Regions from separate parts of the Nonomuraea sp. NPDC052116 genome, predicted to be linked through region 3. Evidence: riboswitches for the same ligand, from Rfam matches in the RefSeq annotation. Region 3 holds a riboswitch; each other region holds the start of a gene.
What was found. A riboswitch is a leader RNA that binds a small molecule or an ion and turns the genes downstream of it on or off. The one in region 3 is predicted to bind cobalamin.
Positions count from the first base shown of each region.

Region 1: it holds a riboswitch for cobalamin, as region 3 does, so the genes downstream of both, cobN (cobaltochelatase subunit CobN) here and AB0L65_RS00185 (ribonucleoside-diphosphate reductase subunit alpha) in region 3, are expected to answer to the same signal.
Region 2: it holds a riboswitch for cobalamin, as region 3 does, so the genes downstream of both, AB0L65_RS50585 (CbtB-domain containing protein) here and AB0L65_RS00185 (ribonucleoside-diphosphate reductase subunit alpha) in region 3, are expected to answer to the same signal.

Region 1 covers NZ_JBFAWA010000040.1:19,339-29,736, reverse strand. The annotation lists gene cobN (cobaltochelatase subunit CobN) at 1-3,330, opposite strand, end outside; cobalamin riboswitch at 3,384-3,509, opposite strand; gene AB0L65_RS50550 (precorrin-3B synthase) at 3,580-4,905, shown strand; gene AB0L65_RS50545 (precorrin-8X methylmutase) at 4,902-5,522, shown strand; gene cobJ (precorrin-3B C(17)-methyltransferase) at 5,528-7,006, shown strand; gene AB0L65_RS50535 (cobalt-precorrin-6A reductase) at 6,997-7,782, opposite strand; gene cobM (precorrin-4 C(11)-methyltransferase) at 7,767-8,522, opposite strand; gene cbiE (precorrin-6y C5,15-methyltransferase (decarboxylating) subunit CbiE) at 8,519-9,733, opposite strand; gene AB0L65_RS50520 (TIGR03618 family F420-dependent PPOX class oxidoreductase) at 9,730-10,116, opposite strand; gene cobF (precorrin-6A synthase (deacetylating)) at 10,179-10,398, shown strand, end outside.
Region 2 covers NZ_JBFAWA010000040.1:31,547-41,944, forward strand. The annotation lists gene cobO (cob(I)yrinic acid a,c-diamide adenosyltransferase) at 1-327, opposite strand, end outside; gene AB0L65_RS50570 (magnesium chelatase subunit D family protein) at 330-2,492, opposite strand; gene AB0L65_RS50575 (histidine phosphatase family protein) at 2,489-3,118, opposite strand; gene AB0L65_RS50580 (CbtA family protein) at 3,064-3,795, opposite strand; gene AB0L65_RS50585 (CbtB-domain containing protein) at 3,805-3,993, opposite strand; cobalamin riboswitch at 4,028-4,157, opposite strand; gene AB0L65_RS50590 (histidine kinase dimerization/phosphoacceptor domain-containing protein) at 4,200-4,967, shown strand; gene AB0L65_RS50595 (ATP-binding protein) at 4,916-5,293, shown strand; gene AB0L65_RS50600 (response regulator transcription factor) at 5,290-5,949, shown strand; gene AB0L65_RS50605 (ATP-binding cassette domain-containing protein) at 6,026-6,739, shown strand; gene AB0L65_RS50610 (ABC transporter permease) at 6,736-7,524, shown strand; gene AB0L65_RS50615 (hypothetical protein) at 7,521-8,225, shown strand; gene AB0L65_RS50620 (dienelactone hydrolase family protein) at 8,272-9,006, shown strand; gene AB0L65_RS50625 (cytochrome P450) at 9,048-10,241, opposite strand; gene AB0L65_RS50630 (MarR family transcriptional regulator) at 10,363-10,398, opposite strand, start outside.
Region 3 covers NZ_JBFAWA010000001.1:37,938-48,335, forward strand. The annotation lists gene AB0L65_RS00175 (mechanosensitive ion channel domain-containing protein) at 1-121, opposite strand, end outside; gene AB0L65_RS00180 (ribonucleotide-diphosphate reductase subunit beta) at 178-1,173, opposite strand; gene AB0L65_RS00185 (ribonucleoside-diphosphate reductase subunit alpha) at 1,184-3,352, opposite strand; cobalamin riboswitch at 3,477-3,672, opposite strand; gene AB0L65_RS00190 (tripartite tricarboxylate transporter substrate-binding protein) at 3,677-4,624, opposite strand; gene AB0L65_RS00195 (SAM-dependent methyltransferase) at 4,701-5,471, opposite strand; gene glmS (glutamine--fructose-6-phosphate transaminase (isomerizing)) at 5,530-7,350, opposite strand; gene AB0L65_RS00205 (hypothetical protein) at 7,364-7,651, opposite strand; gene AB0L65_RS00210 (ABC transporter permease) at 7,720-8,466, opposite strand; gene AB0L65_RS00215 (ABC transporter ATP-binding protein) at 8,456-9,289, opposite strand; gene AB0L65_RS00220 (TetR/AcrR family transcriptional regulator) at 9,348-9,956, shown strand; gene AB0L65_RS00225 (N-acetylmuramoyl-L-alanine amidase) at 10,021-10,398, shown strand, end outside.

The DNA of each region.
Region 1 (10,398 bases), on a different contig from region 3:
GTAGTCGACCGTGGCGGCCAGCTCGAAGGCCCCCTTGTAGCCGTGGCGGCGCATCGCGGCCAGCCAGCGCGGGTTGACGACCCTGGCCCGGAAGATGCGCGAGGTCTCCTCCGACAGGGTGCGGGTGCGGACGGCGTCGGGGCGGGTGCTGTCGCCGACGTACGCGGCCGGGGCCCTGCCGGTCAGCGCGCGGACGGTGGCGACCATCCCGCCGTGGTACTGGAAGTAGTCGTCGGAGTCGGCGATGTCGTGCTCGCGGGTGTCGACGTTCTTGGCGGCCACCGCGATCCTGCGGTAGGCGTCCTCCATCTGCGGGCGGGCCGCCACGCCGTCGAGGTCGCGGCCGTAGGCGAAGCCGCCCCACACCGCGTACACCTCGGCCAGGTCGGCGTCGTCGCGCCAGTTGCGGCTGTCGATCAGGGGCAGCAGCCCGGCCCCGTACGCGCCCGGCGCCGACCCGAACACGCGCATGGTCGCCTGGCGCTCGTCGCCCCCGGTCGCGGCGACGTGGGCGCGCACGTAGTTGTCCTCGTACGGCTCGTCCAGCCCGGCGGCCAGCCGTACGGCGTCGTCGAGCATGGCCACCACGTGCGGGAACGCGTCACGGAAGAAACCGCTGATCCGCACCGTCACGTCGATCCTGGGACGGCCCAGCTCGGCGAGCGGGATCGGCTCCAGGGACGTGACCCGGCGTGAGGCCTCGTCCCATTCGGGGCGGATGCCGAGCAGGGCCAGCACCTCGGCCACGTCGTCGCCCGCCGTGCGCATGGCGCTGGTGCCCCAGACCGACAGCCCCACCGAACGCGGCCACTCGCCGGTGTCCGACCGGTAGCGCTCCAGCAGCGACTCGGCCATGGCCTGGCCGGTCTCCCAGGCGAGACGGCTCGGGATCGCGCGGGGATCGACGGAGTAGAAGTTGCGGCCGGTCGGCAGCACGTTGACCAGGCCGCGCAGCGGCGAGCCGCTCGGCCCGGCGGGAACGTAGCCGCCGTCCAGGGCGTGCAGGACGTGGTCGAGCTCGTCGGTGGTGCGGGCCAGGCGCGGCACCACCTCGGTGGCGGCGAAGGCGAGGACCCGCGTCACGAGTTCGCGCCGCTCGTCCGGCAGCCCGCTCGCGACCTCCGCCGCTGAATCCGGCGCCCAGCCGCGTTCCTCCATGGCCTCCACCAGCGCCCGGGCGACCGCCTCGGCCCGGTCCACGCTGCCGAGCCCCGCCGTGCCGTCCTCGGCCAGGCCGAGCGCCTCGCGCAGGCCGGGCAGCGTCTCGCGGCCCGACCACATCTGCCGGGCGCGCAGCATCGCCAGGACCAGGTCCACGCGCACCTGCCCGGCCGGAGCCTGCCCGAGCACGTGCAGGCCGTCGCGGATCTGCGCGTCCTTGACCTCGCACAGCCAGCCGTCCACGTGCAGGATGAAGTCGTCGAACTCACTGTCGTGCGGCCGGTCCGCCAGCCCCAGGTCGTGGTCGAGCCGGGCGGCCTGGATGAGCGTCCAGATCTGCGCGCGGATGGCGGGCAGCTTGGCCGGGTCCATGGCCGCGATCGTGGCGTGCTCGTCCAGGAGCTGCTCCAGCCGGGCGATGTCGCCGTACGTCTCCGCCCGCGCCATCGGCGGCACCAGATGGTCCACCAGCACGGCGTGCGCCCGCCGCTTGGCCTGCGTGCCCTCGCCGGGGTCGTTCACCAGGAACGGGTAGACCAGCGGCAGGTCGCCGATGGCCGCGTCGGTGCCGCACGCGGCGGACATGCCGGCCGACTTGCCGGGCAGCCACTCCAGGTTGCCGTGCTTGCCCACGTGCACCATCGCGTGCGCCCCGAACTCGGCCGACAGCCAGCGGTAGGCGGCCAGATAGTGGTGGCTGGGCGGCAGGTCGGGGTCGTGGTAGATGGCGATCGGGTTCTCGCCGAAGCCGCGCGGCGGCTGCACCATCACCACCAGGTTCCCGGCCCGCAGCGCCGCCAGGACGATGTCACCCTCGTGCACGAACAGCTCGCCCGGCGGCGGCCCCCAGTGCCGCTCCATCTCCGTCCGCAGGCCCTCGGGCAGGGTGCGGTACCAGCGTTCGTAGGACGCGGCGGAGATGCGTACCGGATTGCCCGCCAGGTGCTCCTCGGTCAGCCAGTCCTGGTCCTGGCCGCCGGCGGCGATCAGCGCGTGGATGAGCGCGTCGCCGTCCTGCTCGGCCACGCCCGGGAAGCCCTCGCCGAGGTCGTAGCCGGCCTCGGCGAGCCTGGCCAGCAGCCTGACCGTGCTGGCCGGGGTGTCCAGGCCGACCGCGTTGCCCACCCGGGAGTGCTTGGTCGGGTACGCCGACAACATCACGACCAGGCGGCGCCCGGCGGGCGGGGTGTGCCGGAGCAGCCCGTGCCGTACCGCGATGCCCGCCACCCGGGCGGCCCGCTCGGGGTCGGCGACGTAGACGGTCAGCCCCTCGGGGTCGATCTCCTTGAACGAGAACGGCACCGTGATGATCCGCCCGTCGAACTCCGGGATGGCCACCTGCGAGGCGGCGTCCAGCGGCGACAGCCCGTCGTCGTTCTCCTCCCACGCCTGCCTGCCGGTGGTCAGGCAGAGCCCCTGCAGGATCGGCACGTCGAGCGCGGCCAGCGCGCCCACGTCCCACGCCTCGTCGTCGCCGCCCGCGCCCGCCGTCGCGGGGCGCGAGCCGCCCGCCGCCAGCACGGTCACCACCAGCGCGTCGGCGGCGCGCAGCGTGTCGAGCAGCTCGGGTTCGGCGGTGCGCAGCGAGGAGCAGAACACCGGCAGCGCCTGCCCGCCCGCCTCCTCGACGGCCGCGCAGAGCGTCTCCACGAACGCGGTGTTGCCCGCCAGGTGATGCGCCCGGTAGTAGAGCACCCCGATCACGGGCCCCCGCCCGGGCCGCGCGTTGCGCTCCAGCAGCCCCCACGAGGGCGTGGCCTCCGGCGGCGCGAACCCGTGCCCGGTCAGCAGCACCGTGTCCGACAGGAACGCGTGCAGCTCGGCCAGGTTCGGCGGCCCGCCGTGGGCCAGGTACGCATGGGCCTCGGCGCAGACGCCGCCGCTGACCGTGGACAGCTCCATCAGCTCGGCGTCGGGCGCCTGCTCGCCGCCCAGCACCACCACCGGCAGAGGGCCGGCCAGCAGCGCGTCCAGGCCCTCCTCCCAGGCGCGACGGCCGCCGAGCAGGCGCACCACGACCACGTCGGCGCCCTCCAGCAGGGCGGGCAGGTCCTCGGCCGCCAGCCGGGCCGGGTTGCCCAGCCGGTAGGCGGCACCGCTCGCGCGAGCGCTGAGCAGGTCGGTGTCGGAGGTCGAGAGCAGCAGGACGGTACGGCTGTCGCCAGGCACGGCGCAATCCTCCCTCGGGGTCCTCGCCCCGGTCGCGGGTGTCGCGGCGGCCGGAGTCTCCTGGCTCCCGGATCAGCGCTCACCCCGGCCTTCCCACCCGTCTCCGGGCAGTGGCCTGCGGTGGGGTTCGCTCCCCGGTCACAGTGGCGGGACCGCGCCGGATTCGCACCGGCTTCCTCCCTAGCCATCGCCTACAGGGAGCCTACGACAAGAGCGACCCCCGCCAGAAGTGGCGTTACCATCCTGATCGTGTCCATAGCCGACTTTTCCGGACGTATGCGCCCCGACGCCTGTCCGGGGGCGCTACAGGTGCACGAGGCCGCCGACGGCCCGCTGGCCCGCGTCCGCCTGCCCGGCGGCGCGATCTCACCCGCCCGGCTGCGCGAGCTGGCCGCCTGCGCGGCCGACCTCGGCTCGGACGTGATCGAGCTGACCTCCCGGGCGAACGTCCAGGTGCGCGGCCTGCGCTCACCCGCCGCCTTCGCCGAGCGGATCGCCGCCGCCGGACTGCTGCCGTCGCAGGCGCACGAGCGCGTACGCAACATCGTGGCCTCGCCGCTCGGCGGTCGCACGGGCCCCGGCCTGCTGGATCCGCAGCCCCTGGTGGCGGCGCTGGACCGGGCGCTGTGCTCGCGGCCCCGGCTGGCCGGGCTGCCGGGGCGGTTCCTGTTCGCGGTGGACGAGGGCAGTGGCGACATGCTCGCGCTGGGGGCCGACGTCACGTTCTTCGACGGGCGGCTGCTGCTGGCGGGCGTGGACATCGGGCTCGCCGTGGGGGCGGACGCGGCGGCCGAACGCATGATCGCCGCCGCCGAGGCGTTCCTCGACGAACGGCCGGAAGGGGATCGGGGGGCGTGGCGGATCGCGGAGCTGGACAACGGCCCCGCCCGCATCGCCACCCGCCTCCACACCACCACCGCCTCCCGCGACCACACCGCCCCCCACGACCACACCGGCACCGCCGACCGCGCCGCCGATGCCCACTCCGGACACCAGCCGCACGCCGGGCGAATCGAGCAGCGCGACGGGCGGGTGGCGCTGGAGGTCGTGGTGCCGCTCGGACGGCTGTCCGCCGCCCAGGCACGCGCCATCGCCGCGGCGGCCGAGGTGAACGGCCCGGCCGGCACCATCGGTGCGCCCGATCCGGGGAGTGCCGATGGTGCGCCTGGTCCGGGAGACGCCACCGGCGTGCCCGATCCGGGAGACGCCACCGGCGCGGCCGACCCGGGAGACGCTGCCGACGTGCCCATCCGGCTGACGCCGTGGCGGACCGTCGTACTCCTCGACCTGCCGCCCGCCGCCGCCGGCCGGGCGGCGCGAATGCTGGAGGCGGCCGGGCTGGTGACGGACCCGGCGTCGCCGTGGGCCGGGGTGAGCGCCTGCACCGGCCGTCCGGGCTGCGCCAAGTCCCTGGCCGACGTCCAGGAGGACGCGCGGCGCTGGGTGGCGACCCTGGACGGCCCTCCGGAGACGCCCGTGCATTGGGCCGGTTGCAAGCGGCGCTGCGGGCTGCCGCGCGGCCGGGTCGTCCAGATGGTCGCCACCGGCGACGGATACCAGGAAAGGCATCAGTGAGCGACTACATCCGCGACGGGGCCGAGATCTACCGGCGCTCGTTCGCGACCATCCGTGCCGAGACCGACCTCACCGGGATGCCGCCCGAGGTCGCGCAGGTGGCGGTGCGGATGATCCACGCCTGCGGCATGACCGACCTCGTGACCGACCTGGACTGGTCGCCTGCCGTGGTCGTCCGGGCGCGCGCGGCGCTGCGAAGGGGCGCGCCCGTGCTGTGCGACGCGCAGATGGTCGCCTCCGGCGTGACCCGGCGCCGGCTGCCCGCGGACAACGCCGTCGTGTGCACGCTGGGCGACCCCGGCGTCCCGGAGCTGGCCGAACGGCTCGGCACCACGCGCAGCGCCGCCGCGCTGGAGCTGTGGCGCGACCGCCTCGACGGCGCGGTGGTGGCCATCGGCAACGCGCCGACCGCGCTGTTCCGGCTGCTCGAACTGGTCGCCGAGGGCGCCGGCCGGCCCGCCGCCGTGCTCGGCATCCCGGTGGGGTTCATCGGCGCGGCCGAGTCCAAGCGGGCGCTGGCGGACAGCGACCTGGAATATCTGGTGGTGCACGGCCGCCGCGGCGGCAGTGCGATGACGGCGGCGGCGGTCAACGCCATCGCGAACGAGACGGAGTGATGGCGATGACGGGACGGCTGTACGGGGTCGGGCTCGGTCCCGGGGATCCCGAGCTGGTCACGGTCAAGACGGCCCGGCTGATCGGCGAGGCCGACGTGATCGCCTACCACGCCGCCAGGCACGGCCGCAGCATCGCCCGCTCGATCGCGCTGCCGTACATGAAGGAAGGCCAGATCGAGGAGCTGCTGCTCTACCCGCTGACCACGGAGACCACCGACCACCCCGGCGGCTACCAGGGCGCGCTCGACGACTTCTACGCCGACTGCGCCGAGCGGCTGGCCGCCCACCTGGACGCGGGCCGGACCGTGGTCGTGCTGTCCGAGGGCGACCCGCTGTTCTACGGCTCGTACATGCACATGCACAAGCGGCTCGCCCACCGCTACCCGACCGAGGTGGTGCCCGGCGTCACCTCCGTCAGCGCCGCCTCGGCCGTGCTGGGCCGGCCGTTGGTGGAGCGGGACGAGGTGCTGACCGTGCTGCCCGGCACGCTGCCCGCCGAGGTGCTGGCGGAGAGGCTCCGCGGCACCGACTCGGCGGCGGTGCTCAAGCTGGGCCGGACGTTCGAGAAGGTCCGCGACGCGCTGGCCGAGGCCGGTCGGCTGGACGACGCCTGGTACGTCGAGCGCGCCACCATGGGAGCCGAACGGGTCGCGCCGCTCAAGGACGTGGACGCCGACGGCGTACCGTACTTCTCGCTGGCCCTGCTCGCCAGCCCCGCCGAGCGGACCTTCGTCCCCGAACCGCCCGCTGCGGAGACCCGGGGCGAGGTGGTCGTGGTGGGCCTCGGGCCCGCCGGGCGGCCATGGCTCACGCCCGAGGCCCAGGAAGCTCTGGCGGCGGCGACCGACCTCGTCGGGTACGGCCCGTACGTGGACCGCGTCGCCCCGAACCCGCGCCAGCGCCGCCACCGCACCGACAACCGGGTGGAGGCCGAGCGCGCCCGGCACGCGCTGGAGCTGGCCCGCGACGGCGCGCGGGTGGCCGTGGTGTCCTCCGGCGACCCGGGAGTGTTCGCGATGGCCAGCGCCGTGCTGGAGGCCGCGGCCGGCTTCCCGGACGTGCCGGTGCGGATCGTCCCCGGGCTGACCGCCGCCCAGGCCGTGGCCAGCCGGGTCGGCGCGCCGCTGGGCCACGACTACTGCGTGCTGTCGCTGTCGGACCTGCTCAAGCCGTGGGAGGTGGTGGCCGGCCGGCTGAGCGCCGCCGCGAAGGCGGACCTGGTGCTGGCGATCTACAACCCGGCCTCGCGCAGCCGTACGTGGCAGGTCGCCGCCGCCCGTGACCTGCTGCTGGAGCACCGCGACGCCGCCACCCCGGTGGTGATCGGGCGCGACGTCGGCGGCGAGCGGGAGAGCGTCACCGTCACCACGCTCGGCGAGCTCGACCCCGCGCAGGTGGACATGCGCTGCCTGCTGATCGTCGGCTCCTCGACGACCCAGGTCACCGAGCGCGGCGTCGTCTACACGCCGCGCCGCTATCCCTGAGCCCAGGCGGCCGCGTCCGCGGCGGTCTCCACCAGCCGGACGCCGGCGGGCAGTGGCGGCCGGTCCACCATGATCACCGGCAGTCCGAGCTCGCGGGCCGCGACCAGCTTGGCGGTGGTCATCGGCCCGCCGCTGTCCTTGGTGACCAGCACGTCCAGCCGGTGCTCGCGGATGAGGGCGCGTTCACCCTCGACCGTGTACGGCCCGCGGTCCAGCAGGACGTGCACGTGGTCCGGGACCGGCGGTTCGGGCGGATCGACGGACCTGGCCAGCAGCCACACCCCGGCCAGACCGGTGAAGACCGGCAGGCTCCGCCGGCCGGTGGTCAGGAACACCCGCACCGGACCACCGCCCGGCCGCGCGGCGGTCTCGGACCGTCGTGTGGCCGCCTCGGACAGTCGTGCGGCGGCCGCGTGCAGGGAGGGCACGCGCTGCCAGGTGTCGCCCGGTCCCTCCCGCCAGCCCGGGCGGCGCAGGACCAGCAGCGGCACGCCCGTCCGCGCCGACGCCTCGGCCGCCGAGGCCGTCATCCGCGCCGCGAACGGGTGCGTGGCGTCCACCAGGGCGTCGATCCGCTCGGCCGCCAGCCAGGCGGCCAGCCCGTCCGGCCCGCCGAACCCGCCCTCGCGCACCTCCCCGACCGGCAACCGCGGGTTGCTCACCCGCCCGGCCAGCGAGGACACCACATGAACGCCGCAGTCGGACAGCCCGCCGGACAACTCGGCGGCCAGCGCCCGCGCCTCGGCCGTGCCGCCCAGGATCAGGACCCGTCGCACGGCCGTTCCCGCTCCGCGCTGTAGAGGTGGCTGTCGGGGAACTGCGTGGCCGACAGCACCCGGCCGACGACGATCACCGCCGTACGCCGGATCCCGGCCGCCTGGACCTGCCCGGCGATGTCCGCCAGCGTGCCGCGCAGGATCACCTCGTCGGGCCTGCTGGCCCGGGCCACCACCGCCACCGGGCAGTCCGGCCCGTAGGAGGGCAGCAGCTCCTCCACCACCGCCTCGATCCGCTGCACGGCCAGGTGCAGCACGATCGTGGCGCCGCTCGCGCCCAGGGTCTTCAGGTCCTCCCCTTCGGGCATCGGCGTGGCCCGCGCCGAGGTGCGGGTCAGGATGACGGTCTGCCCGACGCCGGGCACGGTCAGCTCCCTGCCCAGCGCGGCCGCCGCCGCCGCGAACGCCGGCACGCCCGGGACCACCTCGTACGGCACGCCGAGCTCGTCCAGCCTGCGCATCTGCTCGGCCACCGCGCTGAACACCGACGGGTCGCCGGAGTGCAGCCGCGCCACGTCCAGGCCCGCGCGGTGGGCGGCGAGCAGCTCCACCACGATCTCGTCGAGGGTGAGGTTCGCGGTGTCGACGAGCCTGGTTCCCACGAGGCAGGCGTCCAGGAGTTCGCGGGGCACGAGCGAACCCGCGTACAGGCAGACCGGCGACGACTGCAGCCGCCGCAGGCCGCGCAGCGTGATCAGATCGGCGGCGCCGGGGCCCGCCCCGATGAAGTACACGGTCACGGCACGTCCTTCCTGGTGACCGACCACACGGTCACCGGCATCGCGGCCCGCCAGCCCGTGAAGGAGCCGACGGGTGAGGCCCGCTGTACGGCCAGGCGGACCAGATCGCCGCCGAGCCGGGCGTACCACTGGGCCATGACGGACTCGGACTCCAGGGTGACGGCGTTCGCCACCAGCCTGCCGCCGGGCCGCAGCGCGGCCCAGCAGGTCTCCAGCAGCCCGGGCACGGTCAGGCCGCCGCCGACGAACACCGCGTCCGGCGCCGGCAGGCCCTTGAGCGCGGCCGGCGCCCTGCCTTCGACGATCCGCAGCGCCGGCACGCCGAGCCGGTCGGCGTTGCGCGCGATGGCGGCGGCGCGGTCGGCCCTGCTCTCGATCGCCACGGCCGCGCACGCCGGATGGCTGCGCATCCACTCGACGGCGATGCTGCCCGCGCCGGCGCCCACGTCCCACAGCGTCTGCCCGGGCAGCGGGGCGAGCCGCGACAGGCTGACGGCGCGGACCTCCCGCTTGGTGAGCTGCCCATCGTGCTCGAACGCGGCATCGGGCAGGCCGGGCACGTGGGGGAGAGGTTCGGCGCCGGGGGCGGGGACGCACTCGAGGGCGATCACGTTCAGCGCGGAGGGGGCGGCTTCCCGTGATTCCCAGGTCTCCGCCGTCCCCGTCAGTACGCTCTCCGAGTCCGCGCCCAGGTCCGACAGGACGGTCATGGGGCTGGGGCCGTACCCGAGCCCGGTCGCCAGCCCGGCCACCAGGGACGGGGAGTCGCGGCCGGCGCCGAGCACGACGAGCCGCCGCCCCGGCAGGATGGCGGCGTTCAGCGCGGCAGGGGGGCGGCCCACGAGGCTGACCACGTCCACCTGCTCCACCGGCCAGCCGAGCCGGGCGCACGCCAGCGACAGCGACGAGACGTGCGGCACCACGCGGATGTTCGCCGCGCCCAGCAAGCGCACCAGCGTGGCGCCGATGCCGTAGAACAGGGGATCGCCGCTGGCCAGCACGCACACCTCGCGCCCGGCGTACGTCTCCATGAGGGAGGGCAGCGCGGGCAGCAGCGGGGAGGGCCAGGCCACGCGTTCGGCGGCCGGCGCGGGCACGAGGTCGAGCTGCCTGCGCCCGCCCATGAGCACCTCGGCGGCCTCCAGCGCGCGCCGCGCGTCCGGGGACAACCCGTCCCAGCCGTCCGCGCCGACGCCGACGACCGTGATCACACGTTGCCCAGGACGCGCGTCACCTGGATCTCCACGACCACCCGCGCCGGGTTGGGGCGCGGCGGCTTGTAGCGGGCGGCGTAGCGGTGCTCGGCGTCGGCCACCTGCTCAGGCTCGGTACGCAGCACCGCCCGGCCCTCCAGCGTCGACCAGCGGCGGCCGTCCACCTGGCAGAGCGCCACCGGCGCGCCGTCGGCGCCGATGAGCCCGGCCTTGACCGAGGTGCCCGAGGTGATGACCCGGGCGATGCCGGTGGCCAGGTCCAGCGTCGCGCCCACCGGCACCACGTGCGGCGGGCCGTCGGGACGCGTGGTGGAGAGCGTGCACAGGTGCCGCTCCTGCCAGAACGCGGCGAAGGCGTCGCCCTGTTCGACGAGATTCACGGCCCTCCTTGGGTGATTTGCGAGGCATATCGTATATCTGCCGTTCTGGCAGAATCTTGCGGGTGAAGCGGCTACTCGTCATCGGTATCGGCGCCGGCGATCCCGACCATCTCACCCTGCAGGCGGTCAAGGCCATCGGCGCCACGGACGTGTTCCTCATCGTGGACAAGGGTGAGGTCAAGCATGAACTGGTCAAGCTCCGGCTGGATCTCATCGCCGAGCACGGCCGCGCGCCGTACCGGATCGCCGAGGCCCGCGACCCCGAGCGGGACCGGACGACCC
Region 2 (10,398 bases), on a different contig from region 3:
GGCGTCGGCCGCGTGGTCCTCCTCGGCGCCCGGCCGCTGGATCCACGACCAGCCCTCGCCCATCTTGTGCCAGGTCACCGAGCCGCCCTCGCCCGTCTCCCCCAGCACCTTCAGCGCCCGCTCCTCGCCGATGCGCCACTTGGCCGACTTCACGAACTGGAACACCCCGACCGGCCAGCCCTGGTTCCAGGCCCGCAACGCCATCCCGAACGCCGCGGTCGACTTGCCCTTGCCGGGACCGGTGTGCACGACCAGCAGCGGCCGGTTGCGGCGCTGCCGGGTCGTGAGGCCGTCTTCGGGGACGACGGCGGGCTTTCCCTGCGGCATGCTCAGACCGCCTTCCTGTGATCGCGCACGACCGACCCGAGATCGGCCAGGAAGTCGAGGGAGACGAGTCGGGCCCGCAACCGGGCCGCCAGCCGGACCGCCAGGCCCAGCCGTACGGGGCCGCTCTCGCAGTCCACGACCACCGCCGCCGTGCCCTCCAGCAGCGCCGCCGCCCGGTCCACGTCGCCGCCCGCCGTGGCGCGCCCGTCCGTCACCAGCACCAGCAGCGGCCGCCGCGCGGGGTCGCGCAGCCGTTCGATACGCAGCACCTCGGCGGCCCGCGCCAGCCCGGCCGCCAGCGGGGTGCGCCCGCCGGTCGGCAGCGAACGCAACCGCGCCGCGCCCGCCTCCACCGACGAGGTCGGCGGCAGCGCGACCGCCGCGCCCCGGCCGCGGAAGGTGACCAGGCCGACCTTGTCGCGCCGCTGGTAGGCGTCGAGCAGCAGGCTGAGGACCGCCGTCTTGACCGCGGTCATCCGCTTGCGCGCCGCCATAGAGCCGCTCGCGTCCACCACGAACAGCACGAGGTTGCCCTCCCTGCCCTCGCGCACCACCTCGCGCAGGTCGTCCTCGCGCAGCACCAGGCCGGGGCCGCGGCGCCCGCGCCGCAGCTGGTGGGGGGCGGCGGCCAGGACCGTCGCCGTCACGTGCAGGTCGCGCACGCGTCCGGCGGGGCGGCGCGAGCCGGTGGCCCGGCCGTGCGGGGTGCGCGAGCGCGACCGCCGCCCCGCAGCGCCCTCGCCGACCCCGGGCACCTCCAGCAACGGCACCCGGTACGGCGCCGCCACCCCGGCCACCCGCCCGGCCGCTTCCTTCCCTGGCCCTCCGCTGTGCTCCGGCACCGCGCCATCGTCGGCGGCCGACGGCGCTGTGCCCTCGACGGCCGGCAGCGATTCCCTGCTCCCGGCGTCGTCGGCCGCTGGATACCTGCCGTCAAACGCACGGTCCTGCCGGTGCCCGCCATCCGGCCCGGGCCCGCCACCCTCGGACCCGCCACCGCCAGGACCGCCTTCAGGACCGCCTTCAGGACCGCCTTCCGAGCCGCCGGGTGGCGGGGTGCCGTCTCCGGCCGTCGTCGGCGAGCCCTCCGGCCCGCCAGGTCCGGAAATATCAGGACCTCCGCCGTCGGGATCGTCCGGATCCTCCTCATCCCCCGACGTCCTCGCCAGCAGCTCGTCCAGCAGGCCCTCGTCCAGCCCTGGCGCGTCGAACGGATCGCGCCGCCGCCGGTGCGGCAGCGACAGCCGGGCCGCCGCACGCACGTCCTCGGTGGTCACCACATCCCTGCCCTGCCAGGCGGCGTGGGCGATGGCGGTGCTCGCCGTCACCAGGTCGGCCCGCAGGCCGTCCACCTCGAACGCCGCGCACACGGTCGCGATCTGCCGCAGCCGCGCGTCGGGCAGCCGCACACCCGGCACCCGGGCGCGGGCCTGCGCGATCCGGCTCGCCAGCGCCGTTTCCTCGGCCGCCCACCGGGCCGCGAACGCGCCGGGGTCCGCGTCGAAGGCGAGCCGCCTGCGCACCACCTCGGCGCGCTCCTCCGGGTTCCTGGACGCCTTGACCTCGACGGTCAGCCCGAACCTGTCCAGCAACTGCGGCCGGAGCTCGCCCTCCTCCGGGTTCATGGTCCCGACCAGCAGGAACCTGGCGGCGTGCCGTACCGACACCGACTCGCGCTCCACGTAGCACGTGCCCAGGGCCGCCGCGTCGAGCAGCAGGTCGACGAGGTGGTCGTGGAGGAGGTTCACCTCGTCCACGTAGAGGACGCCGCGGTGGGCGGCGGCCAGCAGGCCCGGCTCGAACGCCTTCACCCCTTCCGTGAGCGCCCGCTCCACGTCCAGGGAGCCGACCAGCCGGTCCTCCGAGGCGCCGACCGGCAGCTCCACCAGCGCGGCCGGGCGCTCCAGCCCCTGGCCCCCGGGTTCGTGCGGCCCGTCCGGGCATCCGGCGTCGGGCGCGGCCGGGTCGCAGGCGAACCGGCATCCGGGCACCACGGTCACGGCGGGCAGCTGGGCGGCCAGCGCGCGCACGATGGTCGACTTGGCGGTGCCCTTCTCCCCGCGTACGAGCACGCCGCCCGCCCGCGGGGAGACCGCGTTGAGGACCAGCGCCAGCTTCAGGTCGTCGAGCCCGACGACCGCGCTGAACGGATATGTGACGATCAAATCAGAACCTTCCGGTTGACATGGGCGACCCGCCAGCCGGCGCGCGTGACGGTCAGCTCGGTGACGGACAGCGGCGCGAGATCGAATCGGGCGGCGCTCAGCGGGTCCAGCCCGAGCGCGTAGCCGAGCGCCGCGCGGATGGCGCCCGCGTCGCAGACGGCGACGACGCCGGGCTCCGCGCGTACGGACTCGAGCCAGGCGGCGACCCGCCCGGCGTGCGCGGCCAGGCTCTCACCGCCGTGCGGGGCCGCGTGCGGGTCGGTCAGCCAGCTCGCCAGCGCGTCCGGCTCCTCCCGCGCGACCCGCTCGTACGGCTGGCCCTGCCACCGGCCGCAATCCACCTCCGCCAGCGCCGGGACCACCCGCGCCGCCAGTCCGAGCGCGGCGACGGTCTGGCCGGCGGCAACACTGGGAGCCGCCCACGCCACCGCCCCGGCCGCCGCCCTGGCCACCGTCTGGGTCAAGGCGGCGGCCCTGGCCAGGCTCGCCGCGTCGGCGTCCGCGTCGGGCGCGGGGAAGCAGGCGGCCCGCATCCCCGGCGTGCTCGCGTGCCGTACGAGCAGCACCCCGCTCAGCCCGGCGACGCGGCGGTCACCGGGCGGCGGGCCGCCCGGTCGCAGGCCCACCCGAACAGCACGCCGAAGGCCGCCCAGAAGACGAGCTGCGTCCCCAGCGACGCGAGCCTGAACTGCCACAACAGCGTGGCGGGGAAACCGTCGGGCACCTCGTCCACGGTCGGCAGCAGGGTCCACGCCGCGACCACCGGAATCAGGAACGCCGCCACCGCCGCGCCCCACCGCGCCCACGGCCCGGCGGTGACCCGGCGCGCGGTGGCCACCGCGATCGCCGTCGCGGCCAGCCCGACGAGGATCGTGACCACGTAGAGCAGGGTGCGGCTGTTGATCGTCTCCGGGTCGCCCACGGCCGGTGGGTTGGCCGGATATTTCACGAACGGCACAAGGATCACCGCCACGAACGCCGTCCCGGCGGCGGCGAGGGCCAGCCCGCCGTCCGACCGGGGGCCGACCCGTCCGCGCAGGCCCGCGTACACGAGGGCGAAGATCCCTCCCACGGCCAGCCCGTACAGGCCCGTGGCCAGGAAGAGCCCGGCCTTCTGTCCCGGCCTGCTGACGAGTGCCTCCTCGCCGTGGTCATGGCCGGGCGCTTCCTGGGCGGCATGGGCCTCCTCCAGCGCGATGGCGCTGTCCACCCCCGGTTCCCCGAAGGCGAAGGCGAAGCCGCCCGCGATCAATCCGGCCAGCAGGCCCAGAAGCAGGCCCCTGACCAGCAGGGTGCGTACCATGCGCGCGCCTCAGTGGCAGGGAACGCCGAGCAGGTGGCGTCCGTCGTGCATGAGTTCGTGCAGGTAGGCACCGGTTTGCGAGATGGCCCCGTTGTCCATCAGCACCAGGTAGGCGACCAGCAGCAGCACCGGAACGGCGAGCAGCCACAGCCGCAGACGGGGGAAGGGGATTGCCGAAGGAGTGGACAGACCACTCATACATGCCTCCTCAGGGATGACGCGTCCCGACCAACGAGGTCACGGAAGTCCAAGCGACCTGGCTCCCGGGATCTACGTCCCGGATACAGTGGCGCGTCCGCACCGGCATCTCACCGGATTTCCCTTGGACAATCGTGAAATCTACCGGAATGTATCCCTTACTCCCGTTCGAGTCAATGACGCGAGCGCCGCGTAAGGTACGGGGGATGAGGCGGTTCCTGGATGGGCCGGCCGCGGCGATCGTGGTCGGGATGTTCTGGTTGCCGCCGACGTTCGCCTCCGCGGACCGGTCACGGTTGGTGGCCGGGCTGGTGCTGGCCTGCGTCACAGGCGCGGTGATGGCCTTGCGGCGGCGACTGCCGGTCGTGTCACCGCTGCTCGCCGCGGGCGCGACCATCGCCGGGAGTGTCCTGGGGGTGTGCCAGGACCCGATGCTGGCCGCGGCCTGGTGCCTGTATCCGCTCGCGGTCGCGCGCGCCGACCGCACCCGTACGATCGTCCTCGTCCTCGCCGGCCTCCTCACGGCGCTGGCGACGGTGGCGGCGGTCCCGGGCGAGGACGCGAGCGGCGCCGGGCAGCGGCTGACGCTGGCCGTGGCCGCGTTGAGCGTGTCCTGGCTGCTCGGCACGGCGGTCGGCAGGCAACTCGCGGCCGCCCGGGAGGCGGAGCGGGCCCGGGTGCAACTGGCGGTGGCGCGTGACGTGCACGACGTCGTCGGCCACGCGCTCGGCGTGATCAGCGCGGAGGCGGGGGTGACCCGGAGCCTGGCCGACGCGAGCGAGCAGGAGTTACGCGACACGCTGGCCGGCGTCGAGTCGCACGCGAGGAGGGCGCTGGAGGAGATGCAGGCCCTGGTACGGGGGCTGCGTCCGAGCCCGGCGCGCCGGAAGGTGTCGCGGGGATCGCGCGGCTGGACGGACTCGTGGCGGCGACCCGCGCGGCGGGCGTGGGCGTCGAGGCGAGGATCGAGGTGAACGGCCTGGTCGACGACGTGGCCGGGGCGGTGGCGTACCGGATCGTCCAGGAGTCGCTGAGCAACGTGGTGCGGTACGCGGCGGGCGCGGCCTGCTCGGTGCACCTTCGGCAGGACGGCGGGGAGATCGTCGTGCGGGTCCGCGACCACGGCCCGGGGGCTGGGCCGGCGCGCGGCGAAAACGGGTCGGCGCGCGGCGGGGACGGGTCGGGGCTGCGGGGGATGCGTGAGCGGGCGCGGCTGGTGGGCGGCACGGTGACCTGGGGAAACCATCCGGAGGGCGGGTTCGAGGTGCGCGCCAGGCTGCCGGTCCGGAGCGCGTCTTGAGCGGGGTCGTCAGCGTCTTCCTGGCGGATGACGACGACCGCTTCCGGGCCGCGTACCGGAAGTTGTTCGACCGGACCGAGGGGTTCCGGGTCGCCGGGGAGGCGGGCGACGGCGAGACGGCCGCGCGGCTCGTAGGCGCGCTCAAGCCCGCGGTGGCGCTGCTCGACGTTCAGATGCCGGGCATGAACGGCCTGGAGGCGGCGCGCCGCATCCTCCCGGACGCGGCCACCCGGGTGATCATGCTGACCACCTTCGACCTGGACGAGTACGTCTATGAGGCGCTGACCCTCGGCGCGTCGGGGTTCCTGCTGAAGAACGCGTCCCCGCAGGAGGTGCTCCAGGCCGTCCGCACGGTCCACGCCGGCCACGCCATGCTGGCGCCGGAGGTCACCGCTCGCCTGATCCGCCGCTGCGCGCCTCAGCCGCCCGCGCGGCGGCACGCGTTCGCCGGGCAGGTGCTGTCCGAGCGCGAGGTGCAGGTCGTGCGGCTCGTCGCACGCGGGCACTCCAACCAGCAGATCGCCGACGAGCTGTTCCTGAGTGTGGAGACGGTCCGCACGTATCTGCGGCGCATGTTCGCCAAGCTCGGCGTGAACGACCGCACGCACCTGGCCGTGCTCGCCCACGAGGCGGGACTGCTGTACGAACCCCGGTAGGTGTCTCCTTTCGGGGGACGCGAGCAGATGCCCTCCCGCCCCAGGCTGGCGACGTCCATCCGAGGCGAGGCAGGCGATGATCGAGATCTCACAACTCAGCAAGCGTTACGGGGCCAAGACGGCCGTGGAGGAGGTCAGCTTCACCGCGCGTCCCGGCCGGGTCACCGGCTTCCTGGGCCCGAACGGCGCCGGCAAGTCCAGCACGCTGCGCGTCCTGCTGGGCCTGGACGCGGCGAGCGCGGGCACCGCGTTGGTCAACGGGATGCGGTACCGCGACCTGAGGCATCCCCTGCGCACGGTGGGGGCGCTCCTGGACGGAGCCGGCCCGGTGCCCGAGCGCCGCGGCGTCGATCACCTCACCTGGATCGCGCAGTCCAACCGGATCCCGCGGCGCAGGGTCCGGGAGGTGCTCGAACTCGTGGGGCTGGACGAGGCGGCGCGGCGGCGGGTGAGGACGTACTCGCTGGGGATGGGGCAGCGGCTCGGCCTGGCCGCGGCGCTGCTCGGCGAGCCCGAGATCCTGGTGCTCGACGAGCCGGTGAACGGGCTGGATCCCGAGGGCATCCGCTGGATCCGGCGCTTCCTGCGGGACTACGCGGCGGCCGGCCGTACCGTGCTGCTCTCCAGCCACCTGATGACGGAAATGTCCGGCACCGCGGATGACGTGGTCGTCATCAACCGCGGGCGCGTCGTCACCCACGGCTCGCTCGCCCAGGTCACCGCCGGGCACCACTCGCTGGAGGAGGCGTTCTTCGCGCTGACCGGCGACCCCGCGAGGCCGGGGTGGTGAGCGCCGTGCGGGCCGAGCTGACCAAGATCCTCACCCTGCCGCGCGTGTGGATCGCCACGGGCGTCGTCCTCGGCCTTCACGCGCTGGTCCTGATCCAGTCGGTCCGGCTGAACGCCGAGGCGGTCGCGGGCATCACCCCCAACGGCGTCATCGAGATCTTCACCGGGACGCCGCAACCGGCGGCCGAGGCGATCCTCGGTCTCCTCGCCGCGTCCTCACTGCAGATGGGCCTGCTCGTACCGGTCCTCGCCGCGATGATCGCCGGGCAGGAGTTCCGCTCGCACCAGCTCGGGGTGACGGTGCTGGCCATGCCGCGGCGAGGCCGGCTGATCGCGGCCAAGGCCGTGGCGACCGCCGCATACCTGCTCCTCGTGGCGGTCCTGATCGCGGGGATCAGCACCGCCTTCATGTACGCCGCCGTCCAGGACTGGAACCCGGGCCTGCTCGTGACGGGCGCCGCGTTCCTCGGCCACGGGAGGTTCGTGGCCTTCGCGGTCCTGTCCGGGCTGACCGGCTTCGGGATCACCGTCATCGCGCGCAGCACGCTCGTCGGCGTCATCGCCACCATCGCCCAGATCGCGGTCACCATGACACAGGCACTGGCCGGGGCCGCTCCCGCCCTGGACGCGCTCCTCCCCGTCAGCGCCGCCCGGAACCTGCTGCTCGACCCCGGGATCAACCGGCTCACCGCAGGCCCCGGGCACGCCCTCCTCGTGCTGATCGCGTGGGCGGGGGTCACGACGGCGGTCGCCGGGATCACGCTCGGCAGGAGGGATGCGCGATGAACGCCATCCGGCTCGCCGATCTGCTGCGCGCGGAGCTCACCAAGACCCGCACGCTCCCGGCGACCTGGGTCGCCCTGGGTGTCGCCTCCGCCGCGAACACCGTGCTCGGTCTCCTGGCGGCGACGGACTCCGTACGGCTCGCCGGGCCGGACGGGCCGGTCGCGATCGGGCAGCTGGACACCCTCATGGTCGCGCCGGTCTACGTCTTCGTCGCGATCGCCGTCTTCGCGGCGGGCAGCGAGTACCGCGCCGGGCAGCTGCGCGTCAGCCTGGCCGCCGTCCCCGGCCGGCACCGGCTGGCCGCCGCCAAGCTCGCCGCGGTCACGGCGGCCTGCCTGCTCGCGGCGGGCCCCGCGGTCCTGCCCGGCCACCTCGTCCGGCCGGTCGCTGATCCGGCCGCCCTCCTGACGGTGTATCTCCTGCTCAGCCTCATCGGATACGGCTTCGCCGTCGTCGCGAGGGGCGTCGTGGCGCCGCTCGCCGTGCTGTTCGTCACGCCGGTCCTCATCTCGCCGGCGCTGCGCGGCAGCATGCCGGACGCGGTGCGGCTCCTCCCCCACGAGGCGGCCCTCAGCCTCCTCGGCCTGCCCGCGGACCCGGCCACCGCCCTGAACCGCACGGGCGGGCTGCTGACGCTGATCGCCTGGGCCGGCCTATCCGTCGGAGCCGGCTGGGCGGCCCTCGTCAGGCGGGACGCCTGAGGTGTTACGTTACGTTCCTTGCTCTTTGATCGGTTGAGGACTGCTGATGAGACAGGACGTGCGCGTCCCGCTGCCGGACGGCGGTTCGCTGGAGGCGACGGTGGCACTGCCACAGGGGACGACGCCCGCGGCCGGCTGGCCGGGCGTGGTGGTCCTGCACGAGATCTACGGCATCGAACCGGACATGCTGGACGTGGTGGACCTGTTCGCCGAGCACGGGTACGCGGCCGTCTTACCGGACCTGTACAGCCACGGCACCAGGGTCGGGTGCCTGACGCGGGCCATGCACCAGTTCGTGACGGAGAAGCCGGGCCAACCGGCCGCCGACATCGACGCCACCCGGCAGTGGCTGGCCGGCCGCGACGACGTCGACGGCGGCCGGCTCGGCGTGATCGGCTTCTGCATGGGCGGCGGGTTCGCCCTCGCGTACGCGGCGAGCGCGCCGCCCGGTGTACGGGCCGCGTCGGTCAACTACGGCGCGGTCCCCCGCGACCAGGAGCGGCTGCGGTCGGTGTGCCCGGTCGTGGGCTCCTACGGCGGCCGCGACCAGGGCTTCGGGCGGCACGGCACGCGGCTGCGCGAGCACATGCGGGCGCTCGGCCTCGAGCACGACGTCGAGATCTATCCGGACGCCGGGCACTCCTTCATGACCGACGGCCATCACCCCGTCGCGAAGCTCGCGCTCTTCCCGCTGCGTCACGGCCTCGTCCGCGCGGCGGCGGACGACGCGTGGCGGCGCACGTTCGCCTTCTTCGACAGGTACGTGGCAGGCGGCGCGTAGCGCATAAAGGCGGGAGGCCGCACGGCCTCCCGCATGTGGGGTCAGACCAGCGGCAGGCGCCGCACGCCGGTCATGGTCGGCATGGGCATGAACACCACGGGGTCCTCCGGATCGGTGCGAAGGTGGTCGAACCGGTCGAGCAGGATGTTGAGGGCGACCCGGCCCTCCAGCCTGGCCAGGGGGGCGCCCAGGCAGAAGTGGATGCCGCGGCCGAAGGCGAGATGCGGGTTGGGGTCGCGGTCGGGGTCGAAGACGTCGGGGGCGGCGAACTGCCGGGCATCCCGGTTGGCCGCCCCGAGCCAGAGCAGGACCGTCTGATCGGCCGGTATCGTCACGCCGCCGAGCTCGGCCTCGCGGGTGGTGCCGCGGGCGATCAGGGCGAACGGGGTGAAGAAGCGCAGGGACTCCTCGATGATCGCCGGGATCGCGGCGCGGTCGGCCCGCGCCCTGTCCTGGTGCTCGGGGAAGGCGTCCAGGGCCAGCACCGTGTTGCCGAGCAGCATCGTCGTGGTGACGTGCCCGGCCAGCAGCAGGACGATCGCGAAGTTGACCACCTGCTCGTCGGGCAGGTGCTCCCCGTCCACCTCGGCCTCGACCAGCTTCGTGAGCAGGTCGGCGCGCGGCCGGCGGCGGCGTTCGGCGGCATGGCCGGCGAGGTAGGCGGACATCTCCCACCACGACTTCATCGTGGTCTCCGTGTCCTGGTCCCGCCGTTCGAAGAGGTCGTCGAACGAGACCTTGGTGTCCTGCCGGAACAGCGTGTCGGCCCACTGCTTGAACAGCTCGCGATCGCTGCTGGGCACGCCCAGCAGTTCGGCGATGACGATGACCGGGAGCGGGTAGGCCAGGTCGCGCACCAGCTCGAACCCGCCGCGCTCGCGCGCCGCGTCGAGCAGTTCGTGGGTGACGGCGGCGATCCTCGGCTCGAGGTCCGCGACGACCTTGCGGGTGAAGGCGCTGCTGACCAGCTTGCGCAGCTTGCCGTGCTCCGGCGGGTCGATCTGGGTGATGAAGCCCTCCAGTGACAGCCCTTCCGGCTTCTGGTCCTCGGGGGCCAGGCGAAGGGTGTCGGAGGAGTACGTCGCGGGGTCGCCGAAGACCTCGTGCGTCTCGGGGTAACCGTAGACGTTCCACATTCCGGCGGCGGCGTTGTGCTCGACGGGCCCGCCCGGCCGCGGGCCGTGCAGCCAGAAGTGCTGTTCGGGGATGTTGTACCGCTCGACGATGTCAGACATCGTCACTCCCTTGATCGTTGGATGATTTTTCGGTTGAGCGGATCGCACGACCCGGCAGGGGACGCGGTGGCGTCGTGCCGGGGTCCTGCGGTGAACGGCACGTGCTCCTCGACGATCATGTTCACCCGGAGTCCTGATCGTCGTCTTTCAGCCGTTT
Region 3 (10,398 bases):
CCGCCACGGTGAAGGCGGACCACGTGCAGTGCTCCACCAGGTGCCGGGGGAACGCCCATTTGCGTCCGGCCCTGTTCAGCACCCTCCGAACCAGCTCAACCAGGAGGATCGAGCCGATCACCGAGATTACGAGAATCGGCCAGCCTGCTGGAGACTGCACGCCTATGCCCCCAATGTCTAGAAAGACTCGTCAAAGGTCACATTGCCCTCAACTGCCACTTGATACGCAGAGACACGCCGTTCGAAGAAGTTGGCCAGCTCCTGCACGTCCTGCAGCTCCATGAACGCGAAGGGGTTGGCCGAGCCGTACCTCGTGGGCAGGCCCAGCCTGGCCAGCCGCTGGTCGGCGACATATTCCAGGTATTGGCGCATCTGTGCGACCCCCATGCCGGGCATGCCGTCCCCGCAGAGGTCCTCGGCGAAGGCCAGCTCGGCGGCCACGGCCTCCTCCACCATGAGGGTAACCTGTTTCCCCAGGTCGTCGTCGAAAAGGTCGGGTTCCTCGGCCCGCACGGTCTCCACCACGCTGAAGGCGAACTCCATGTGCATGGACTCGTCGCGGAAGACCCAGTTCGTCCCGGTGGCCAGGCCGCCGAGCAGGCCCCGGGAGCGGAACCAGTAGACGTACGCGAAGGCCCCGTAGAAGAACAGGCCCTCGATGCAGGCGGCGAAGCAGATGAGGTTGAGCAGGAAACGCCGGCGGTCGTCCCGCGTCTCCAGGCGCTGCAGCTCGTTGATCGAGTCGATCCACTTGAAGCAGAATTCCGCCTTGTCGCGGATCGAGGGGATGTGGTCGATCGCGGCGAAGGCCTTCACCCTTTCGGCGGGATCCGGCAGGTACGTGTCCAGCAGCGTCAGATAGAACTGGACGTGCACGGCCTCCTCGAACAGCTGCCTGCTGAGATAGAGGCGCGCTTCAGGGGCGTTGACGTGCTGGTAGAGATTGAGCACGAGGTTGTTGGCCACGATGGAGTCGCCGGTGGCGAAGAACGCGACCAGCCGGTTGATCAGGTGCCGCTCCTGCGGCGTCATCCTGGCCAGGTCGGCGAGGTCGGTGTGGAGATCCACCTCCTCGACGGTCCACGTGTTGCGGATGGCCGCACGGTAGCGTTCGTAGAAGTCCGGGTAGCGCATGGGCCGCAGCGTGAGGTCCATGCCTGGGTCGAGCAGCACAACAGTCTCCTTACTGGCAGGCTTCGCAGGTCTCGGGGTTCTCCAGGGAGCAGGCGATCGCCTCCGCGGCGGCCTCTGCGGGGGCCGCCTGGACGGTGGTCTGGGCGATGCGGGTGGCGGGCCGGGAGCGCAGGTAGTACGTGGTCTTCAGGCCCCGCTTCCAGGCGTAGGCGTACATCGACGAGAGCTTGCCGATGGTCGGGCTGGCCATGAAGAGGTTCAGGGACTGGGACTGGTCGATGTACGGCTGGCGCGCGGCGGCCAGGTCGATCAGCGCCTTCTGCGGCAGCTCCCAGGCGGTGCGGTAGAGCACCTTGAGGTCGTCGGGGATGCCGGGGACCGTCTGGACCGAGCCGTCGGCCCGCTTGATGTCGTCCCGCAGCTGCTGCGTCCACAGCCCGCGCGCCTGCAGATCGGCCACCAGATACCGGTTGACCTGCAAGAACTCGCCCGACAGCGTCTCGCGCTTGAACACGTTGGACACCTGCGGCTCGATGCACTCGTAGCAGCCGGCGATGGAGGCGATCGTGGCGGTGGGCGCGATGGCGATCATGAGCGAGTTGCGCAGGCCGGTGCGGGCGACCTTCTCCCGCACGGCGTCCCAGCGCGGCGTGCTCGTGACGTAGTGGTCCGGGTGCAGCACTCCCCCGGCCGCCCGCGTCTCCGCGTACGACGGGTGCCGGCCGCGCTCGGCCGCCAGGTCGGCCGAGGTGTCGTACGCGGCCAGCGCGATCTCCTCGGCGATCCTGGTGGACAGCTCCAGCGCCTCGGGCGAGTCGAACGGCAGCCGCAGCGTGAAGAACACGTCGGCCAGGCCCATGACGCCGAGCCCGATGGGCCGCCAGCGCCTGTTCGCCGCCTCGGCCTCGGGCGTCGGGTAGAAGCCCAGGTCGATGGTCCGGTCCAGGAAGCGCACGGCCGTGCGCACGGTGCCGCGCAGCCGGTCCCAGTCCAGGTCGCCGTCGAGCAGGCAGGCGGCCAGGTTGATCGAGCCGAGGTTGCAGACCGCGGTCTCGGCGTCGCTGGTGACCTCCAGGATCTCGGTGCACAGGTTCGACAGGTGGATGACGTTCCCGGGGCGGCCGGTCTGGTTGGAGGTGCGGTTGGCGGCGTCCTTGAAGGTCATCCAGCCGTTCCCGGTCTGGGCGAGCGTGCGCATCATCCGGCCGTACAGGGTCCTGGCCGGGATCTGCCGGACATGTCGCCCGGCGGCCTCGTACGCGCGGTACGCCCGCGTGAACGCGTCACCGTACAGGTCGGTGAGGTCGGGCACCTCCTTCGGGTCGAACAGCGACCAGACCTCGTCCGCCTCCACCCGGCGCATGAACTCGTCGGGCACCCAGTTCGCCAGGTTCAGGTTGTGGGTGCGGCGGGCGTCCTCGCCGGTGTTGTCGCGCAGCTCCAGGAACTCCTCGATGTCGGCGTGCCAGGTCTCCAGGTAGACGCAGGCCGCACCCTTGCGCCGCCCGCCCTGGTTGACGGCCGCGACGGACGAGTCGAGCGTGCGCAGCCACGGGACGATGCCGTTGGAGTGGCCGTTGGTGCCCCGGATCAGGGAGCCGCGCGAGCGCACCCGCGTCCAGGCGATGCCGATGCCTCCGGCGTACTTCGACAGCCGCGCCACCTGCCCGTACCGGTCGTAGATCGCCTCCAGCTCGTCGCGCGGCGAGTCGAGCAGGAAACACGACGACAGCTGCGGGCGGCGCGCGCCCGAGTTGAACAGGGTGGGCGAGCTGGGCAGGTACGACAGCGTGGACATGAGCGCGTAGAGCTCGGCGGCCTCCGCCACCGACTCCGACAGCCCGCAGGCCACGCGGAGGAAGAAGTGCTGCGGGCGCTCCAGCACCGCCCGCGTCTCGGGGTGGCGCAGCAGGTAGCGGTCGTAGACGGTGCGCAACCCGAAATACTCGAACCGGTCGTCCGCCTCCACGGAGACCAGCGCGTCCAGCTCGGCGGCGTGCGCGGCGACGAACTCCGCCAGCCCGTCCTGGATCAGCCCGGCCGCGTGGGTGGCGGCGATGGACTCGGAGAACGTCCGCACCCCGTGCGCGGCGGCCTCGTCGGCGATCTCCTCGGCCAGGAGCCGGGCGGCGACCCGGGAGTTGGCCGGGTCGGTGATGACCCGGGCGGCGGCCTCCTCGATGGCCAGACGGCGATCGACCTCGATGATCTGCGTCACGTGCTCTCTCCTCGCGAGCTCGTCCCCCGTGAGGGCGCGCGAGAGCACGGCGGCGCGGATCATCCCCCGGCCGTTTCGCTCCCCGGCCCTCCCGCGAGGCCATGGTCACTTCGTGCCGGGCGGGCGGCCCGGGCACACCGCTGGCAGGTCTTCGGGCTCGCGGGCGCGCGCATCGCTCCTACTGGCCGTCGCTTCCCAGATCGCTCCAGTGCACCTGACGGCGGTCGTTCCCGCTCACCGCTGCGGGGCAGCCCCGGAATCACACCGGGTTCCCTTTTGCTCCGCCTCCGGAGAGGCGAACCAGCGACGAGCAGGATCCTACATCTAGTGGCCGTTCCCGCAACTACCCCAGCATGTTGTGGCTTTGGTGGCACCGAGCAGACCGAGATCCCGCAGGACGGCGCGGGTGCGCTCGACCTCGGAGCCCAGCCACTGCTTGAAGTCGGCGCCGCTGAGCGGGATCGAGATCCAGCCCGCGGACCGGCAGGCCGCCTCCCAGTCGGCCGACCCGGTCACGTCCTCGCACATGCGGATGGCCGATTCGCGGCTCTCGTCCGGCATGCGCTCGGGCCCGAAGGCCGCCGCCCAATCCGTGAAGTCGACCCGTACGCCGGACTCCAGCAGCGTCGGCGCGTCGAGGCCGGGCACCTGCCTGGCCGAGGACACCGCGAGCGCCTTGACCTGGCCGGCCTTGATGCTCGCGCGCCAGTCGGCCAGCGGGCCCGCGGCCGCCGCGGCCTTGCCGGACAGCAGCGCGGTGACGGCCTCCTGGCTGCTGGGATAGCCGGTGTAGTCGAGCTGGCGGGTGTCGGCGCCGAGCCCCCTGGCGATCAGGCCGAACAGCAGGTGGTCGGGCTCGCCCTGGGGCCCGCCCGCCAGCTGCGTCTGGCCCGGACTGGCGAGCAGGTGGGCGCCGAACGCCTCGAAGTCCCCGAACGGCGAGTGGACGGGCACGACCACGACCTCGACCTCGCCGGCGAGCCTGGACAGGGGGGTCGCGGTGTCCAGGAGGGTCTGGGCGTTGTTCAGCTCGGCGGCGGCCAGCGCGGGCAGCCCGCTCACCATGATCCTCACGCCCGCGCCGCTCTCGTATCCGGCCGCCCGGGCCGCATCGGCGAACGCCTGCCCGACGCGCTCCCAGCGGCGCCCCTGAGGGCTGATCGAGTATCGGGCGCGCAGGCCGGCCGCGCTCCCGGCGAAGCGCTCCGTCCCGCAGCCGGCCGCGCACGCGGCCAGGCCCAGCCCCCATGCGAAGAACCGCCGACGGCGCATGTGCCTCTCCCCCGAGCATCGCGAGTCATCGCTCACTCTAAGTTATCGACACAATACGCAGAGATACACATATCTCTTATAGTGGCTTTTTGCCGACCCCGGCCATCAGGGACGACGGCAGCGACCAGTCCCCCACCAGCTTGGGCCGGTCGGGACGCCAGTCGACGGCCTGCACCAGGCCCGGCGGCTCCAGCGGGAAGTCGCCGAAGAAGGCGCGGATCTCGGCGGGCGTGCGGTCGGTGCCGCCGCTCGGATCGTCCGAGGAGGCGCCCCGGTAGCGCCGCCCGTCCTCCAGGCGGCCCATCGAGGTGGCGTGGGTGATCACCAGGTAGCTGCCCGGCGCCAGCCGCTCGCGCAGGGTCGCCAGAGCCTGCCGCGGCCGCGCCGAATCCGGCAGGAAGTGCAGGATCGACACGAGCAGCACCCCGACCGGCCGGCGCAGGTCCAGGAACCCGCCCGCCCCCGCCAGCACCGCGTCGGGATCCAGGAGGTCCGCCTCCACGAGCGCGGCCCTGCCCGAGTGTCCGAGCAGGGCCGTGGCGTGTGCGGCGACGACCGGATCGCGATCGACGTAGACGACCCGGGCCTCGGGCGCCACCTCGTGCGCGCTGCCCTGGGTCGGCAGCCCGCTGCCGAGGTCGAGGAACTGCCGTACCCCGGCGGCGGCCACGTAGCGCACGGCACGCTGGAGGAAGGCCCGGTTTGCGCGGGCCAGCGGGACCGCCTCCGGGATCAGCTCGGCGAGCTGCTCGATGGCCTGGCGGTCGACCGCGAAGTTGTCCTTCCCGCCGAGCATGTAATCGTACATGCGTGCGAGATTGGGCCTCTCAGCGTCGAACTGCCGCACGTATCGAATTTATGTCGTCCGCAGCAAGATAACGAGGTTTGAGGCCAAATTAGCCTGTTTATTCAACCGTGACGCTCTTGGCGAGATTGCGAGGCTTGTCCACATCCCGGCCGAGCGCCACCGCGGCATAGTACGCGAGCAGCTGAAGCGGGATCGTGAGCAGGATCGGGTCCAGCTCGATCTCGTTCTTGGGGATCACGATCACGTCGTCGGCCAGCTTGACGTCGGGCTCGCGGTGACCGACCATGAGCACCTGCCCGCCGCGGGCGCGGATCTCGCCCAGCGTGGTGAGGTTCTTGTCGAGCAGCTCATCGTCGGGGACGATGGCGACCGTCGGCATGTCGGGGCCGATCAGCGCGAGCGGCCCGTGCTTGAGCTCGCTGGCCGGGTACGCCTCGGCGTGCACGTACGAGATCTCCTTGAGCTTCTGCGCGCCCTCCCTGGCCACCGGGTAGCCGCGCACGCGGCCCACGAACATCATGCTCGGGTGCTTGGCGTACTTCTGCGCCAGCTCGGCGATCTTGTCGCTCTGGGTGAGGATCTCCTCGATCTGCCCCGGCAGCCTGCGCAGGCCGTCGACGATGCGCCGCCCGTCGGCGGGCGACAGGTCGCGCACCCGGCCCAGGTGCAGCGCGAGCAGCGCGAACGCCAGCGACGTCGAGGTGAACGCCTTGGTCGAGGCCACCGAGACCTCGGGACCCGCGTGCAGGTAGATGCCGCCGTCCACCTCGCGGGCGATGGCGCTGCCGACCGCGTTGACGATGCCGATGACGCGGCCGCCCTTGCGCTTGAGCTCTTGCACGGCGGCGAGCGTGTCGTACGTCTCGCCCGACTGGCTGATGGCGACGTAGAGCGTGTCGGGGTCGACGACCGGATTGCGGTAGCGGAACTCGCTGGCGGGCTCGGCGTCGGACGGGATGCGGGCCAGCTCCTCGATGAGCTGTGCCCCGATCTGTCCCGAGTAGTACGCGGACCCGCAGCCGATGATCTTCACCCGGCGGAAGCCCCGCGTCTCGCGGGCGTCCATGTTGAGCCCGCCCAGGTGGGCCACGTGGAAGCGCTCGTCGAGCCGGCCGCTCATCGTACGGGTGATCGTCTCGGGCTGCTCGGAGATCTCCTTGAGCAGGTAGTGCTCGTAGCCGCCGGTGTCGTAGTGGCCGGCGTCCCAGTCGACGGTCAGCGGCTCCTTGGCGGTCTCGCGGGCGTCGCTGGCGAAGGTGTGGAAGCCGTCGGCCTTGAGCACGGCCAGCTCGCCGTCCTCCAGGTGCACGACCTGGCGCGTGTAGCGGACGAGCGCGGCCACGTCGGAGGCGGCGAACATCTCCTTCTCGCCGATGCCCAGCACGATCGGGCTGCCGTTGCGCGCCACGACCACCTCGCCGGGGCGTTCGCGGTCGATGACCGCGATGCCGTACGTGCCGACGATGCTCTTGAGCGTCTTCCTGACCGCCTCCTCCAGGGAGTCGTTCTCGTCGGCGGCGCGCGCGATCAGGTGCGCGAGCACCTCGGTGTCCGTCTCGGAGGCGAACACCACGCCGTCGGCCTCCAGCTTCGCGCGCAGCTCGCCGGCGTTCTCGATGATGCCGTTGTGCACGACCGCGATGCGCTCGTCGGAGGACAGGTGGGGATGGGCGTTCTCGTCACTCGGCACGCCGTGCGTGGCCCAGCGGGTGTGCCCGATGCCCAGGGTGCCCTTGAACCTGGCCGGCACGACCTTGGCCAGGTCCGCCACGCGGCCCTTGACCTTGCGTAGCTTGAGCCCCCGGTTGGACACCACGACCCCGGCCGAGTCGTACCCCCGGTACTCCAGACGCTGCAGGCCCTCCAGCAGGATGGGCGCCGCGTCCCGTGGGCCGACATAGGCCACGATTCCGCACATCGAGGTCTCCTCTTCATCCGTAGACGATCCTGCGCAGCTGCCGCAGGGACAGCTCCGGTGCCGCGACCCGCCGACCGCGTAATTCGGCGGCGATCCTGGGGAAGATCTCGTCGTTGGTGTGGCCGACCGTTTTCAGCTCGGCGTGCCGGCGGCGGACGTACTCCTCGACGGACTCGGAGAAGTACGACAGCACGTCGGCGATCACCTTCGCCGCCTCACCCGGGCCCAGCGGGCTCGTCTCGGTGAGGTGGACGATGAGGTCTTCGTAGGGATGTCGTGCCGGGGACACAGACGAGGACATTACGCATCTGGAACGAGACACTTCAACTTCCTGCCCGAAATCGGGCAGGAATTAACTCGAACGCCTGTCTAGAGCAGGCTGCCGCGGCCCCAGCCCCTGCCGAAGCGCCACCAGGCGAAGGCTCCGGCGGCGAGACCGAGGCCGACGAGGACGGTCGCGGGGCGGGCCGTGCCCGCGACGTCGCCCCTGACGGCGGCCTGGAGCATGGTGGTCGCCCAGTATCCGGGCGAGATCGGCGCGATCGCCTGCGCCCAGGCGGGCATCATCGCGTACGGCACCAGCGCGCCGCCCAGCGCGCTGACCGACAGCGCCGCGATGTTGCAGAGCGTGCTCAGCTCCCCCTGGCTGCGCACCACCCCGGCCAGGGCCGTGCCGACGCCGAGCAGCGCGAAGCACCACGCCGCCACGGCCAGGGCCAGGGCCGGCGGCCACGCCGTCCCGACCGGCCGCAGCCCCACCACGATCATCCCGTACGCGAGCAGCACGACCTGCTGGAGGACCAGCACGGCGAACACCGGCAGGGCCTTGCCGATCATGATCTCCGGGACGCGGGCCCTGGTGGTCCTGAGGCGGTCCCAGGTGTGCCAGGTGCGTTCGGCGAGGCCGGCCGTGGCCACATCGGCCATCGACAGCACCGAGAACATGACCAGCAGGCCCGTCACGACCTGGGCGGGCTCGCGCAGCATCGACTTGAAGACGAGCATGAGGACCATGGGCATGACCAGGTAGCTGACCAGGTGGGCCGGGTCGCGCCGGCGCAGGAGCACGTTGTGCGCGGCCAGCACGGCGATGCGGTGCATCGTCTCACGCGGCATCCGCGGGCTCCTTTCGGAGATCTTCGTAGAGGTCGTCGAGCGACGGCTGGCGGATGTCGATGCCGCGCACCGGGCGGTCGAGGTCGCGCAGCAGGGCGGCCAGGGTGGCGGTGGGGTCGGTGGTCGCGACCGTGATCTCGTCGTCGTCCAGGGTGACGCGGACCTCGCCAGGCAGCCCCTTGAGCAGCTCGGCGCCCGTGCCCCTGGCGATCACCCGCCCGCTCCGCGCGACGGCGATCGTGGCCTTCAGCTCGGTGAGCTCGGGGAGGTAGTGCGTGCAGTAGACGACCGCCGCGCCGCCGTCCGCCCTGCGGCGCACCGCCGCCAGGAGGGCGGTGCGGGTCTCGGGGTCGGCGCCCGCCGTGGGCTCGTCGAGCAGGAGCACGTCCGGGTCGGGCAGGAGGGCGGTGGCCGCCTGCGCGCGGCGCTGCTGGCCGCCGGAGAGCACGCTCACCCGCCGGTCGAGCACCCCGGTCAGCGCCAGTTCCTCCGCCACGGCTTCGACGGCCCCGGCCAGCGCGCGCCGCCGCAGCCCGGCCAGCCCGCCGAACAGCCGCAACGTCTCCCGTACGGTGACGCTGGGGTAGAGGGCGAGCTGCTGGGGCGCCATCCCCACCTCGCCCCGCACCGCGACACGCCCGGCGTCCGGGCGTGCCAATCCCGCGGCGATCTCGAAGAACGTCGTCTTGCCCGCGCCGTTGTGGCCGACCAGCCCGACGATCTCGCCCGGCTCCACCCGCAGGTCGAAGCCGTCCAGCGCGGCGACGTCGCCGTACCGCTTGACCAGCCCGGCCGCCTCCACCAGCCCGCTCGTGCGCGCCATCAGCCCATGCCCCTTCCCAGTCTACGATGTAGACTGCTCTACACTGTAGACTGACGCGGTGCGGAAGCTCAAGACCTCCCGGCAGCCGGAAATCCTCGACGCGGCCCTCGCCATCGCCGACGAGCGCGGCCTCGAAGCCCTGTCCATGCGGGCCGTCGCCGAGCGGGTCGGAGTAACACCCATGGCCCTGTACGGATATTTCCGGAACAAGGATGAGCTGCTCGACGGCCTCGTCGGCCGCCTGCTCGACCGGCTCGCGCCCGGCGATCCCGGCCAGACCTGGCAGGAGCGCCTGGGTGCGATCGCCTGGGCCACCCGGCGGCTGGCCCGCGAGCACCCGTCGGTCTTCCCGCTCCTGCTGCTGCGCACCTCGGCGACGCCCGACGGGGTCCAGGTGGTCGACCAGCTCTACCAGGCGCTGCTCGACGCGGGCGTGCCGGAGACCGACGTCCCCCGGATCGAGCGGCTGGTGAGCACGTTCGTGATGGGGTTCGCGCTCTCCGAGGTGAGTGGACGCTTCTCCGACGCCTCCCGGGACATCAGGCTCAGCCGCGGCGCCGACGCGCCCGCCCACCGCCGTTTGGCCGGGCATCTGACGCCCGATGACTGGGATGCCGAGTTCGCAGCCGATCTGGCGGATCTCATGCGTATCATCCGACCCGTCTGACCCATCCCTTTCTGGGAAAGGTTACGGTGAGTAGTCGTATCGTGACCTTCCTGGGGGAGATGTCATGCGCCTCTGGCTCGCCGCCGCCCTGACCGCCGGCACGTTCACCGCGCCCGCGGACATGCCCGCATCCGGCTCTGCCCCAGCGCGACCGCCCGGCCTCGCCCTCGCGAGCTCCGGCCACCGGACCGCTCCTGCCCTCACGGGCCCACCCGGCCTCTTCCCTTGGGGTGTGCCCGGACCCGCGAACCCTTCCGGGCGGCAGGCCGAGTTCGCCGCGGCCGCCCGGGAGTTCGGGGTGCCGGAGAGCGTGCTGCTCGGCGTCTCGTACCTGGAGTCCCGCTGGGACGCGAACGGCGGGTCGCCGAGCACGGCGGGCGGCTACGGGCCGATGCACCTGGTGGACGCGTTCCCCGCCGACACGCTCAGCCCCTTGAGCGCC